Regions from separate parts of the Actinosynnema sp. NPDC091369 genome, predicted to be linked through region 1. Evidence: riboswitches for the same ligand, from Rfam matches in the RefSeq annotation. Region 1 holds a riboswitch; the other holds the start of a gene.
What was found. A riboswitch is a leader RNA that binds a small molecule or an ion and turns the genes downstream of it on or off. The one in region 1 is predicted to bind cobalamin.
Positions count from the first base shown of each region.

Region 2: linked by a shared signal. The riboswitch ahead of ACIQMJ_RS20710 (prenyltransferase/squalene oxidase repeat-containing protein) and the one ahead of cobN (cobaltochelatase subunit CobN) in region 1 are both predicted to bind cobalamin.

Region 1 covers NZ_JBIVUG010000004.1:193,720-201,030, forward strand. The annotation lists gene ACIQMJ_RS17420 (carbohydrate ABC transporter permease) at 1-244, opposite strand, end outside; gene ACIQMJ_RS17425 (ABC transporter substrate-binding protein) at 244-1,530, opposite strand; gene cobN (cobaltochelatase subunit CobN) at 2,088-5,654, opposite strand; cobalamin riboswitch at 5,689-5,818, opposite strand; gene ACIQMJ_RS17435 (ferredoxin-like domain-containing protein) at 5,830-6,840, shown strand; gene ACIQMJ_RS17440 (precorrin-8X methylmutase) at 6,837-7,311, shown strand, end outside.
Region 2 covers NZ_JBIVUG010000005.1:170,853-178,163, reverse strand. The annotation lists gene ACIQMJ_RS20725 (S8 family peptidase) at 1-437, opposite strand, end outside; gene ACIQMJ_RS20720 (DMT family transporter) at 552-1,514, opposite strand; gene ACIQMJ_RS20715 (cytochrome P450) at 1,672-2,931, opposite strand; cobalamin riboswitch at 3,025-3,147, shown strand; gene ACIQMJ_RS20710 (prenyltransferase/squalene oxidase repeat-containing protein) at 3,242-4,540, shown strand; gene ACIQMJ_RS20705 (hypothetical protein) at 4,584-5,390, shown strand; gene ACIQMJ_RS20700 (CbiQ family ECF transporter T component) at 5,387-6,439, shown strand; gene ACIQMJ_RS20695 (ABC transporter ATP-binding protein) at 6,436-7,311, shown strand, end outside.

The DNA of each region.
Region 1 (7,311 bases):
CGTCCGCGCCCAGCTCCCACTCGAACAGCGAGATGTAGGCCGTGTAGAGCAGCGGGAACAGGCCCACCGCGGCGAACAGCACGAAGAACGGGGCGATGTAGAGGTAGGGCGAGACCTTCACGTCGAGGTTCGTGAGCCGGTAGCGCCAGCTCAGCTTGCCCGGACCGATGTCATCGTTGTCGTCGCGCCGCGGCGGGCGGGGCTCGGAGCCCCGCCCGCGCGCAACCGAAAGCTCGGTCGTCATTACTTGGCAGCCTTCTTGGCCCCATCGACGACCTTGTTCCAAGCCTCCTCAGGCGAGGTGCCCTGCTCGACCGAGGTCAGCGCCGGGGACACGACGTTGTCCTGGATCTCGCCGTCCTTCGGGCCCTTGTACTGGGCCGCCGCGACCTTGTTCGCCTGCTCGGAGAACAGCAGGCCGACCTTCTCGCCGCCGAAGTACTCGCTGGTCTGGTTGAGCAGCTCGGGGGAGATCAGCGCCTGGGTCTGGCTCGGGAAGGTGCCCTTGGCCTTGAACGCCTTGATCTGCTGCTCAGGCGCGGTCAGCCACGCGGCCAGCTTGGCGGCCTCGGCCTTGTTCTTGCCCTGCTTCGGGACGGTCAGGTACGAGCCGCCCCAGTTGCCGCCGCCGCCGGGGAACGCCGCGGTGACGGCCCACTTGCCCTTGTGCTCCGGGCCGGCGTTGCCCTCGATGACACCCAGCATCCAGGACGGGCAGGTCTTGGTGGCGAAGGCCGACTCCTTGAAGCCCTTCTGCCACTCCGGGCTCCACGCGGAGAGCTTGGCCGACTGGCCGCGCGCGACCGCGCCGGTGACCTGGTCCCAGACCTTCTTGTCGTCGTTGGTCTCGATCACGAGCTTGTCGTCGCGGTCGAAGTAGCCGGTCTCGTTCTGGTTGTGCATCGGGTTGAAGATCTGGGCGGCCGAGTCGAACCACGGCTTGTTCGTGGCCTTGACGTACTTGTCACCGGCCTCGAAGTACGAGTCCCAGGTGGCGAACAGGGCCTTGACGCCCTCGGGGTCGGACGGCAGGCCGGCGGCCTCCAGCATGTCCTTGCGGTAGCACATGGCCAGCGGACCGATGTCGGTGCCGTAGCCGATGAGCTTGTCGTCCTTGGTGGTGACCGCGTCGACCTTCCACTGCAGCCAGCGGTCCTCGCGGACGTCCTTCGGGCCGATCTCCTTGAGGTCCTCGAACTGGCCCGACTTGGCCATGACCTGGCTCAGGAAGCCCTCTTCGACGGCCTCGACGTCGGCCAGGCCGGAGCCCGCGCCCAGCTTGGTGAACAGGTTCTGGTGGTGCGGCGCGGCCTGGCCGGTCTTGCGCTGCGTGACCTTGATGTTCGGGTTCGCGGCTTCGTACTCCTTGAGGAGCTCCTCGTACCCGAACTCGTTGAAGGTCGCGATGGTCAGCTCGACCTTGCCGTCGGACGAGCCTCCGGACCCTCCCGAGCCACAGGCCGTGGCGACTGCGGCAAGCACTGCGGTGCAGGCCAGGACTTTGGCCAAGCCTGCTCGACGGTAGCGCACGAGAACTCCTCAGTTGATCGGCGGTGAACGTTCTGGGAGCGCTCCCAGGTTTTGGGGGAGTGTGGTTCGCGCCACGGAGTTGTGTCAAGCTCTCGTGTCCGCGCTGTTACCGACGTTGCGACGTTTGCCTTGCTGGACCGATTCTGCTAGCGGTGTGCGCCGTAGTCCGTTCAGGCACTGTTCGTAGACCAGTCGGACACGCTCGGTTCATCTCCGCGCCGAACGGCCCGGAAAAGATTCACGAGTCGCGAACCCACTCTCCCGGCACCAGTCTGCACCGGAAGTGTGCACATGTCCGCCATCACCCCACCGCGAGTCGCGAACCGGGGTCGGCGGAGTGGTCCGGTCGGGTTGCGCGAGTCGGCCGGCCGGGTGGTGTGCGCCGGCCGGCCGAGTGACCTCCGACCGGCCCGCGGGACGTGCTGAGACGTCCATTCAGGACCGGCCGGCCACCGGGGTGTTTCGTCACGCGCGGGGGCGCCCCGGAATATAGGGGTACCCCTCATTATCGGCGCGTTTCCGAGACGTTATCGGACGCGCCGCGCGGTGGCGGTGGGTCAGCGACCGTCCTCCAGGTCGCCCTCGGTTTCCAGGTACGCCTTTTGCAGCGCGTCCAGCGTCTCCGGTTCCGGGTGCTCCCACATACCCCGGTTGGCCGCTTCCAGCAGCCGTTCGGAGATGCCGTGCAGCGCCCAGGGGTTGGACCGCTCCAGGAAGTCCCGGTTCACCGGGTCCAGCACGTAGGTCGCCGCGAGCTGCTCGTACATCCAGTCGGCGACCACGCCGGTGGTGGCGTCGTAGCCGAACAGGTAGTCCACGGTCGCGGCGAGTTCGAACGCGCCTTTGTACCCGTGCTTGCGCATCGCGGCCAACCACCGCGGGTTCACCACGCGGGCGCGGAAGATCCGGTTCGTTTCCTCGTGCAGCGTCCGGGTGCGCACGGCATCGGGCCGCGTGCTGTCGCCGACATATGCCGCGGGCGCTTTTCCGGTCAACGCGCGGACGGTCGCGATCATCCCGCCGTGATATTGGAAGTAGTCGTCGGAATCGGCGATGTCGTGTTCCCGGGTGTCGATGTTCTTCGCCGCGACCGCGATGCGCTTGTAGGCGCTCTCCATCGCCGGGCGCGCTTCGACGCCGTCGAGTTCCCGGCCGTAGGCGTAGCCGCCCCACACCGCGTACACCTCGGCGAGATCGGCGTCGTCGCGCCAGTTCCGACTGTCGATCAACGGGAGCAGGCCGGCGCCGTACGCGCCCGGTTTGCTGCCGAAGATGCGCATTGTCGCGCGACGCGGGTCGTTGTGCTCCGCGAGGTCGGCTTGGGCGTGCGCGCGGACGTAGTTGTCCGCCGCCGACTCGTCCAGGTTCGCGACCAGTCGCACAGCGTCATCGATCAGTGCCACCACGTGCGGGAACGCATCGCGGAAGAAGCCGCTGACGCGAACCGTGACGTCGATTCGCGGTCGGTTCAACTCGTCGAGCGGGATCACTTCCAGACCGGTCACCCGGCGGGACTGGTCGTCCCATTGGGGCCGAACGCCGAGCAGCGCGAGCACCTCGGCGATGTCGTCGCCCGCGGTGCGCATGGCGCTGGTGCCCCAGACCGACAGGCCCACCGACGGCGGCCACTCCCCCGTGTCCGCGCGGTAGCGCTCCAGCAGCGACTCCGCCATGGCCTGCCCGGTCTCCCAGGCCAGCCGGGACGGCACCGCCTTGGGGTCGACCGAGTAGAAGTTGCGGCCGGTCGGCAGCACGTTCACCAGGCCGCGCAGCGGCGAGCCGCTGGGACCGGCCGGCACGTAGCCGCCGTCCAGGGCGTGCAGCACGTTGGTCAGCTCGTCGGTGGTGCGGGCCAGCCGGGGCACGACCTCCAGCGCGGCGAACTCCAGGATGCGCGCCACGTCCTCGTCGTCGGTGAGGGTCCGGGCCGCGTTCACGTCCCAATTGGCGTCTTCCATCGCTTGGACCAGCGCGCGGGCCCGTTCCTCGACGCGGTCGGTGGCGGTCCGGTCGTTGCCGGCCTCCGCCAGGCCCAGCGCCTCGCGCAGGCCGGGCAGCGCGGCGACCTCACCCGCCCACATCTGCTTGGCCTGGAGGATCGACAGCACCAGGTTGACCCTGGTCCCGCCGGTGGGAGCGTGGCCCAGGACGTGCAGGCCGTCGCGGATCTGGACGTCCTTGATCTCGCACAGCCAGCCGTCGACGTGCAGGATCAGGTCGTCGAACTCGGCGTCGTGCGGCCGGTCGGAGATGCCCAGGTCGTGGTCGAGCTTGGCGGCCTGGATGAGGGTCCAGATCTGGGCCCGGATCGCGGGCAGCTTGGCCGGGTCCATCGCGGCGATGGTGCCGTGCTCGTCCAGCAGCTGCTCCAGCCGGGCGATGTCGCCGTAGCTGTCGGCCCGGGCCATCGGCGGCACGAGGTGGTCGACCAGGGTGGCGTGCGCCCGCCGCTTCGCCTGGGTGCCCTCGCCCGGGTCGTTGACCAGGAACGGGTAGACCAGCGGCAGGTCGCCCAGCGCCGCGTCCGGCCCGCAGCCCGCGGACATGCCGACGGTCTTGCCGGGCAGCCACTCCAGGTTGCCGTGCTTGCCCACGTGCACCACGGCGTCGGCGCCGAACTCGTCCTCCAGCCACCGGTAGGCGGCCAGGTAGTGGTGGCTCGGCGGCAGGTCCGGGTCGTGGTAGATGGCGATCGGGTTCTCGCCGAAGCCGCGCGGCGGCTGCACCATGACCACGACGTTGCCCGAGCGCAGCGCCGCCAGCACGATCTCGCCGTCGGGGTCCTTCGACCGGTCCACGAACAGCTCGCCGGGCGCCTCACCCCAGTGCCGCTCCATCTCCTGGCGGGTGTCCTCGGGCAGGGTGGCGTACCACCCCCGGTAGCGGGCCGCCGGCAGCCGCACGGGGTTGCCCTCGAACTGCTCGGCGGTGAGCCAGTCGGCGTCCTGGCCGCCCGCGGCGATCAGGGCGTGAATGAGCGCGTCGCCGTCGAGGTCGGCCACGCCGGGCAGCTCGTCGCCGATGTCGTAGCCGCGCTCCCGCATCGCGGCCAGCAGCCGCACGACGCTGGCCGGGGTGTCCAGGCCGACCGCGTTGCCGATCCGGGAGTGCTTGGTCGGGTAGGCCGACAGCATCACCGCGATGCGCCGCTCGGCCGGCGGGATGTGCCGCAGCCTGCCGTGGCGCACGGCGATGCCCGCGACCCGGGACGCGCGTTCGGGGTCGGCGACGTACACGGTCAGGCCGTCCTCGTCGACCTCCTTGAACGAGAACGGCACCGTGATGATCCGGCCGTCGAACTCCGGGATCGCGACCTGGGTGGCGGTGTCCAGCGGGGACAGGCCGTCGTCGTTGTCGTCCCACGCGGCACGGCTGCCGGTCAGGCACAGGGCCTGGAGGATCGGCACGTCGAGGGCGGCCAGCGCGCCCACGTCCCACGCGTCGTCGTCGCCACCCGCGGAGGCGGTGGCGGGCTTGGTGCCGCCGGCCGCGAGCACTGTGACGACCAGGGCGTCCGCGGTGCCCAGCTGGGCCAGCAGCTCCGCCTCCGCCGTGCGCAACGAGGCGCAGTAGACCGGCAGCGGTCGGCCGCCCTTGGCCACGATCGCGTCGCACAGCGCGTGCACGAACGCCGTGTTCCCGGCCACGTGGTGGGCGCGGTAGTACAGGACCGCGATCGTCGGCCCCTCGACCTCGTCCCGCCGCTCCAGCAGGCCCCAGGTGGGCGTCGGCTCCGGCGGCGCGAAGCCGTGGCCGGTGAGCAGCACCGTGTCGGACAGGAAGTGGTGCAGCTGGGCGAGGTTCGCCGCGCCACCGTGCGCCAGGTACGCGTGCGCCTCCGCGCAGACGCCGCCGGGCACGGTCGACAGCTCCATGAGCGGCGCGTCGGGGTTCTGCTCACCGCCCAGCACCACGACCGGCAGGCCCGAGGCGAGCAGCCGGTCGAGCCCCTCCTCCCACATCCGGCGACCGCCGAGGATGCGCACGACCACCAGGTCGACGCCGTCCAGCAGTGCCGGGAGGTCGTCCGCGGCGGTGCGGGCGGGGTTGGCCAGGCGGTAGTCGGCGCCACTCGCGCGGGCGGACAGCAGGTCCGTGTCGGAGGTCGACAACAGCAGGATCACGTGCGGGCTCCATCCCTCGGGGGTCCTCGCCCCGGTCGTGGGGGACGGCGAGCGGAGTTCCTGACTCCCGGGGGCTCCCCCGGTCACAGTGGCGGGACCGCGCCGGATTCACACCGGCTTCCTCCTGCTGCTTCGCCGTTCGGAGGTCACCCTAACGGCAGTTAGCATCCAGTCCATGCCCGCGGATCGAACTCACCCGGACGCCTGCCCCGGAGCCGTCGACGTGCACCAGGCCGCCGACGGCGGTCTGGCGCGCGTGCGGGTGCCCGGCGGGACGTTGAGCGCGGCGCAGGTCGACGTGCTCCGGTCCGCCGCGATCGAGCTGGGCGACGGCGTCCTGGAGTTGACCTCGCGGGCGAACTTGCAGATCAGGGGCTTGGCGCCGGGGGCGGAGCACGAACTGGGCGCGCGGCTGCGCGACGCCGGCCTGCTGCCCTCGATGACGCACGAGCGGGTGCGCAACATCGTCGCCGCGCCGCTGGAGGACAACCAGGCGCTGGTCGACGCGATCGACGCCGCGCTGTGCGGCGTGCCGGAGCTCGCGTCCCTGCCCGGCCGGTTCCTGGTCACGGTGGGTGGCGCGGTCAGCGGCCTGGCGGGTGACATCGGGCTCGTCGGTGACGCGTTGTTCCTGGCAGGCCACGATTCAGGGCTGCGGGTGGCCGACCCGGTCGCGGCGGTGGTGACCGCCGCGCGGGTGTTCGGCGAGCTCCGCGGCGAGGCGTGGCGGCTGTCCGAAGTGGACGGCGGTGTGCGGAAGATCACGGCGGCGTTGGGCGTTCCGGGTGACGCCCGGGTCCAGCCGGGTGTGACGCCCGTCGCACCCGGCGTGCACGGTCCGGTGGTCGTGGCGGGCGTGCCGCTGGGGCGCTGGGACGCCCGGCTGCTGGCCGGCGTGCCAATGCGGCTGACGCCCTGGCGGAGCGTGGTGCTGCCGGCCGGGAGCGACACCACGGGCCTGTTCACCTCGCCGGACTCGCCGTGGCACGGGGTCAGCGCGTGCACCGGCCGGCCGGGGTGCGCGAAGTCGTTGGCCGACGTGCGCGCCGACGCCGCCCGGTGGGTCGAGACCCGGACCGCGCCGGGTCGGGCGCACTGGTCGGGCTGCGCCCGCCGGTGCGGGCGGCCGGCGGGCGACGTGGTGGAGTTCGTCGCGACCGGCGACGCCTACGAGGAGATCAGGTGACCAGCTACGTCAAGGACGGCGCGGAGATCTACCGCCGTTCCTTCGCCACCATCCGCGCCGAGGCAGACCTGGCGCGGTTCCCGCCGGACGTGGCGCGGGTGGTGGTGCGGATGATCCACGCCTGCGGGATGGTCGACCTGGTGTCGGACGTCGACTTCTCGCCGCACGTGGTGCGCGACGCGCGGGCGGCGCTGCTGGCCGGCGCGCCGATCCTGTGCGACGCGCAGATGGTCGCGGCGGGCGTGACGCGGCGTCGGCTGCCCGCTGACAACGAGGTCGTGTGCGCGTTGGGCGACCCGCGGGTGCCGGAACTGGCCGCCGAGCTGGGCAACACCCGCAGCGCGGCGGCGCTGGAGCTGTGGGGCGACAAGCTGGACGGCGCGGTGGTCGCCATCGGCAACGCGCCGACCGCGTTGTTCCACCTGCTGGACCTGATCGCGGCGGGCGCGCCCCGGCCCGCCGCCGTGCTGG
Region 2 (7,311 bases), on a different contig from region 1:
GTGTAGTTGTAGGTGAAGCTGTTCGACAGCGGCAGGGTGCGCTGGTCGACCCGGTCTACGCCCCACGACGGCGGGTTGGCCTGGGTGGCGTCGAGCGCGTCGGTGACCAGCACGTCCTGCTCGATGGTGGCCACCGCCGGGTCGCGGCTGAGCTTGCGCACCTGGGCCGGGGTCAGCTTGGCGGCGAAGCCGTGCAGCGCCACGTCCCAGACGTGGGTCGGCGTGACGCCGGCCGTGGCGGCCACGCTCGCGCCGCTGCGGGCGGTGGCGTTGAGCGAGACGATGTAGGAGTCCTTGATCGGGTGGACGGTCGCGGAGGCCGTCGCGGTGATCACGTCGGCCTGGTGCAGGGGTTCGGCCGAGGCGGCGGCGGTGGTGAGGCCGACGGCGGTGGTCGCGGCGGCCAGGACGGCGAGTGTTCGGTGAACAGGACGCACGGGTTGGCTCCTTCGGGTGAACCCGGGCGAGCGCGCCCCGACGCAGGGTTGACGAGGCGGACGGTCGCTCGCACGAGGTCCAGACCAGCAGCCTGACCAGCGGTTATGCCATGGTCAACGGTGGTCGGCCGAACGGCCGCCCGCCCCGTCACCCTCGGTGGACATAACGGACAACTGGTAATGCCCGCGTCGCTCGACCGGGCGCTTGCCCGCCGCCGACCGGGCCAGTGCCAGCCGGGTCAGCGCCACCCCGGCCAGGACGACGGCCATGCCCGCGACGATCCGGGGCGTCAGCGGCTCGCCGAGCACCAGCGCCCCGAGCCCGACCGAGACGACCGGCAGCAGGTACCCGACCGTGGCGGCACTGGTCGGGCCCTCGTCCTCGATGATCCGGTAGTTGAGGATGAACGTGAAGCCGGTGCCGAAGACGCCCAGCACCACCACGGCGACGACGGCCGTGACGTTGGGCGTGGCGGGCGTGTGGTCGAACGGGACCATCAGGGTGCTCAGCGCGGTGGCGGCGAGGAGCTGCGCCGCCGACACCGCGACCGGACCGCCGTGGCCGACGAGCTTGCGCCCCATGTAGGCGAACGCGACCGCGTAGCTGGCCGCCGCGCCGAGCAGGGCGAGCGCGCCCAGGCTGACCACGCTCGCCTCCTCCCACGGGGCGAAGATCAGCGTCACGCCGGCGAAGCCGACGACCAGGCCGAGCACCCGGACTGGCGTAACCGGACCGTCCGTGCCCAGGGCGAACCCGATGATCAGGGAGAACAGCGGGGTGGTCGCGTTGAGCACGCCCGCCACGCCGGAGTCGACGGTCTGCTGGCCCACGGCGAACAGCAGGAACGGCAGGGCGTTGCAGAAGAACGCGGCGACCGCGAGCCGCCCCCACAGCCGGCGCGGCAGCTTCTGACCGTTCAGGCGCGCCATCACCAGCAGCGTCACCGCCCCGAGGGCGCAGCGGACCACCGTGATCTGCGTCGGCGACAGTCCGGTCAGGGCCAGTTCGATCCACAGGAACACCGAGCCCCACAGCAGGGCCAGCGCACCCATCCGCATCACGCCGCGTCCGATCATGGGACCACCGTCCCCCACGACCGACTTCAAGAAAAGTGAAACCTCATGACGACGCGTTAAGTAACGCTACAAGGTTCGGACCTGGATGCAGCACCCCCGCGAGAGTCCCACATCCAGGTCCCGTGAGTCCTACGTCCAGGACCCCTGAGTTCAACGCTCAGCGCGTGTGGACTAGCAGCGAGTCGACCCCGTGCACGATGGACGCGGTCCGGAACGCGGGCCGCGCGTCGGCGAGCCGGAGGTCCGGGAACCGGCGCAGCAACGCCGGGTACGCGGCCCGCAGCTCCATCCGGGCCAGCTCGGCGCCGACACACCGGTGCGCGCCGTGGCCGAACGCCAGGTGCGACGACGCCGGGCGGCCCGCGTCGAAGTCGGACGCCTCCTCGCGGTTGGCCGCCGACAGCGACACCACGACCACGTCGCCTTCCTCGATCTGCTGCTCACCGACCCGCAACGCGTGCCGGGCGAACCGCGGGAACGCCACCTGCACCACGCTCAGGTGCCGCAGCAGCTCCTCCACCAGCGGCGCGGCGGCCGCGTCGTCGTCACGCATCGCCGCACGCGCGGCGTCGTCCTTCAGCAGCACGATCGCGCCCAGCGCGAGCATCGACGCGGTCGTGTCGAACCCGCCGGTCAGCACGCCGTCGGCCAACCCGGCCAGCTCCACGTCGCTCACGTCGTCGCCGTGCTGGCGGATGATCGAGCCGATCAGCCCGTCCCCCGGCGACCGGCGCTCGCGGCGCACGATCTCCTCCATGTAGGACAGCGACTCCGAGATGGCGCCCAACGCCTGCCCCGCGCCGCCGAACAGGTCGAACCGCGCCGCCGCGAGCTCCTGGAACCGGTCGCGGTCCTCGTAGGGCACGCCGAGCAGCTCGCAGATCGTCAGCGACGGGATCGGCAGCGCGAACTCCTGGACCAGGTCGACCGGCCCGGTCGCGGCCTCCATGGCGTCGAGCCGCTCGGTGACGATCGCGTCGATGCGCGGCACGAGCCGCGACAGCCGGCGCATGGTGAACTCCGGCGTGAGCAGCTTGCGCAGCCGGGTGTGGTCGGGCGGGTCGGCGAAGCCGAGGCCGCCGGGCGACTGCTCCAGCCGACCGACCGCCGCGCCCAGCCGCGCGTAGTCGTTGCTGAACGCGCCTGTGTCGGAAAGCACCTTCTTCGCTTCGTCCTGACCCGTGACCAACCAGACCCGCAAGCCGAACGGCACCGGGATCCGGTGGACGGCGCCGGCCTCCCGCATCCGCTCCAGCTCGGCGACCGGCACCACCCCGTCCCGCTTCAGCGGGACCAGCGCACGGTCCGGGAGCAGCGCGAACGCCCGCGAACCGATCTTGCCCAGCACCCACCGCGTCGCCGAACGCCGTGCGACCCACGCCACCAAGCCGTCGCGCACGGACGCCAGAGTCGTCATCGAACACCCCTCTTCCCCAGATCGAATCGCCCGACGGTAACCGTACGTAGGGGTGAGCAGCATCGCGCCAGAGGCGGATTGACACGCCGAGGTCGGTGACAGACGATCGGCAATCGCGCGCGAAACGGGGGAAGCCGGTCGAAATCCGGCGCTGACCCGCAACGGTAGGTCCCGGCCGGGACGAGCCCGAACACCCGTCGCTGCGTGCCACGCTCCCGACACCGTCGAGGTCAACGGGTCGGAGCCCGGGGGAAGTCGCTCACGGCTGTCCGGGGTCCGCCCGCGCCTCGCGCCCCCGGAAAGGTCGATCATGTCGTTGAGACGGACCGCCGCCGTCATCGCCGCCGCGGCGGTCGCCGCCCTCGTGGCGGCACCCGCCGCCCAGAGCCAGGCGCGGGCGGTGCCGACGACCGACGCGGGCGACGCGGCCGCGGGCTGGCTGGCCCGGCAGCTCGTCGACGGCGACCACTTCGAGAACGTGCTCGACGGCGTCGCCTACCCCGACCAGGGCCTCACCCTCGACGCGCTGTTCGCGTTCACCGCGGCGGGCGTCGCGTCCGACAGCGCCGACCAGGCCGCCGCCTGGCTCGCCGAGCCCGCCGTCCTCGCCAACTACCTCAACTTCGGCGACCCCGCCGACGCCTTCGCGGGGGCGCACGCGAAGCTGGCGCTGGCCGTCCAGGTGCGCGGCCAGGACCCGACGGCGTTCGGCGGCGTCGACCTGATCGCCGGGCTCACCGCGTTGCAGGCGCCGAACGGCCGGTTCCGCGACAAGTCCCGGCACGGCGACTACTCCAACGGCTTCACCCAGGCGTTCGCGGTCCTCGCGCTGGACCGGTGGAAGGGCGCACCGCGGGCCGCGGTGGACTACCTGGCCGGCGCGCAGTGCCCGGACGGCGGGTTCCCGCTGATCCTCGAGGCGACGCCGTGCGTGTCGCACGTGGACGCCACCGCGATGGGCGTGCAGGCGCTGCTCGCGGTGGACAGGACCGCCCCGGCGGGCAAGGCGCTCGACTGGCTGCACAACGTCCAGCAGGCGAGCGGCGGTTTCCTCGACGAGAAGGCGACCGGCGAGGGCAACGCCAACAGCACGGGTCTCGCCGCGCAGGCGTTGCGCGCCGGCGGGCGGACCGCCGACGCCGACGAGGCGACCGCGTTCCTGCGGTCGTTGCAGGTCGGCTGCTCGGCCCCGGAGGCCGCGCGCGGCGCGATCGCGTTCGACCGGACCGGGTTCACGCAGGCCGCGTCGCTGCGGGCGAGCGCGCAGGGCGTGCTCGGCCTGGTCGGGGTTAACTTCGCGGACCTGACGGCCCAGGGCGGCCGGTCGGGCGCGCCGGTGCTCGACTGCCCGGTCACCAGCACGTCGCCGACCACGTCCACTTCGGTCACCACGACGACGAGCACCACCGACCCGGCGGCCACGTCCGGCACCACCGCGACGAGCACCACGTCGGCAGCGGCGGTGGTGGCCGTGGGGAGCAACCGCGCCCCGCTCGCCCGCACCGGCGCCGAGGTCGGCCCGATGCTGTGGCTCGGCGCATTGCTGCTGGTCGGCGGTGTGCTCGCGGTCGCGCTGGCACGCCGGCGGGTCGCGGAGGCGCGGAAGTGACGGCCCGGGTCCGCGGCACGGCGTCGGCCGCGCCCGTCCTGCCGTGACGGGCCGGTTGCGGCGGGTCCTGGCGGCGTGCGCCGTCGCGGGGCTCGCGCTGACGTGCGCGCCGCCGACCGCGCAGGCCGCGGACTGCGCGGGCGTGACGGTGGTCGTGGACTTCCGCTCGCTGGGCGGCGGCGTGCAGACCGGGTGCGCCCCGGGCGACCCGGCGACGGGGACGGCCGCGCTGACCGCCGCCGGGTTCGGCTACACGTTCGCGTCCCGGCAACCGGGGTTCGTGTGCCGGATCAACGGCAAGCCGAGCAGCGACCCGTGCGTCACCACCTCACCGACCACGGCGTACTGGGGGTACTGGCACGGCCGACCCGGCGGGTCGTGGGTCTACAGCAACACCAGCGCGAGCGCCTACGACCCGGCGCCGGGCAGCGTGGAGGGCTGGTCGTTCGGGGCGGGTGAGCAGCCGGGCATCGCGCCGCCCGCACCCGCGCCGCAGCCGACCCCGCCGGCGCCGCAGCCACCCGCGCCCGGACGACCGGCGCAGCCCGCACCACCGCCCGGACAGACTCCGGCCCAGCAACAACCGGTGCCGCAGTCGGAAGCCCCCACGGCGACCACAACGGAGACGACGAGCGCGCCGCCGACTTCGTCCGTTCCCACGACAACGACGACGACGATCAGCTCCACGCCCGGTTCGGCGGCACCGACGAGCGCGGTGGCCGTGGAGCCGACGGCGGGCACGTCGTCGTCCGGGGGCACGGTCGGCCTCGTCATCGGGATCGTGGTGATCGCCGCGTTGGCGGGTCTCGGCGTGTGGACCGCGCGGCGGCGCGCCCAGGCGGCGGAGTGAGGCCGCACCCCGGCGCGTGGTGGCTGTGGGCGCTCGGCCTGGCCGTCATCGCCGGCCGCACCACGAACCCGGTGCTGCTGGCGCTGGTGATCGCGGTCGCCGGGTACGTGGCCGTGTCCTGCCGCGAGGACACGCCGTGGGCCGGCGCGTACGGGGTGTTCCTCAAGTTCGCGTTGGTGGTGCTGGCGATCCGGGTGGTGCTGCACGTGCTGCTCGGCGGGGTGAGCGGACCGACGGTGCTGGTCACGTTGCCGGAGATCCCGCTGCCGGAGTGGGCGAAGGGCATCCGGCTCGGCGGGCCGGTCAGCGCCGAGGGGCTCGCTTTCGCGCTGTACCAGGGACTCCAGCTGGCGACGTTGCTGTGCTGCGTGGGCGCGGCGAACGCGCTGGCCAACGCCAAGCGGCTGCTGCGGTCGCTGCCGGCCGCGTTGTACGAGGTGAGCGTGGCGGTCGTGGTGGCGTTGACGGTCGCGCCGCAACTGGTGGCCAGTGCGCGCTCGGTGCGGCGGGCCCGGGCCCTGCGGGGTGACGTGGTGCGGGGCGTGAAGGCGGTCCGGGTGCTGATGGTGCCGGTGCTGGAGGACGCGTTCGAGCGGTCGCTGGTGCTGGCCGCGGCGATGGACTCGCGCGGGTACGGCCGGACGGCCGGGCTGCCGAAGCGGACCCGGGTGGTGACCGGCGCGCTCGTGCTCGGCGGGCTGCTGGGGCTGTGCGTCGGCGCGTACGGGCTGCTGGGCGGCGGCGCGCCCACGACGCCGATGCTCGTGGTGGGCGCGGTGCTGGCGGTCGCGGGTCTGTGGAGCGGGTCGCGGCGGGTGCGGCGCAGCCGGTACCGGCCCGACCGGTGGGGGCCGCGCGAGCTGCTGATCGTCGCGTCCGGGGTGGTCGCGGCGCTCGCGACCGTCCTCGCGCCGTTCGACCTGGGCGGCTCGGCGTTGACGCCCGGCACGGTCCCGCTGACCGCGCCCGAACTGCCGCTGCTGCCCGCGGTCGGCCTGCTGTGCGCGCTCGCGCCCGTCGTCATCGCCAGGAACAGGGTGAACACGTGATCCGGTTCGAGAACGTCTCCGTCACCTACCGCGACGCGGACGCGCCCGCGTTGGCCGGGGTGGACCTGCACGTGCCCGAGGGTGAGCTGTGCCTGGTGGTCGGGCGGACGGGGTCGGGCAAGTCGACGTTGCTGCGCGCGATCAACGGCCTGGTGCCGCACTTCACCGGCGGCACGCTGACCGGGCGGGTGCTGCTGGCCGGGCGGGACACCCGCACGCACCCGCCGCGCGAGCTGGCCGACGTCGTGGGCGTGGTCGGGCAGGACCCGCAGGCCGGGTTCGTGACGGACTCGGTCGAGGAGGAGCTGGCGTACTCGATGGAGTCGCTGGCGCTGCCGAACCCGGTGATGCGCAAGCGGGTCGAGGAGACGCTGGACCTGCTCGGCCTGGCCGAGCTGCGGCACCGGCCGCTGGCGACGTTGTCCGGCGGGCAGCAGCAGCGCGTGGCGGTCGGCGCGGCCCTCACCGCGCACCCGCGCGTGCTGGTGCTGGACGAGCCGACGTCGGCGTTGGACCCGGGCGCGGCGGAGGACGTGCTGGCCGCGCTGCACCGGTTGGTGCACGACCTGGGCATGACGGTGGTGATCGCCGAGCACCGGCTGGAACGGGTCGCGCAGTACGCGGACCGCGTGGTGTGGTTGCCCGGCGGCGGGGTGCCGCCGGTCGCGGGCGCGCCGGGACCGGTGCTGGCGGACGCGCCGGTCGCGCCGCCCGTGGTGCGGTTGGGCCAGGTGGCGGGGTGGGAGCCGGTGCCGGTGTCCATCCGGGACGCGCGGCGGCTGGCCGGTCCGCTGCGCGACCGCCTCGCGTCGCCGCCGGTCACCGCTCCGGCGCCCGCGGCGGAGGTGGTGCGGGTGCGCGACGTGCGGGTC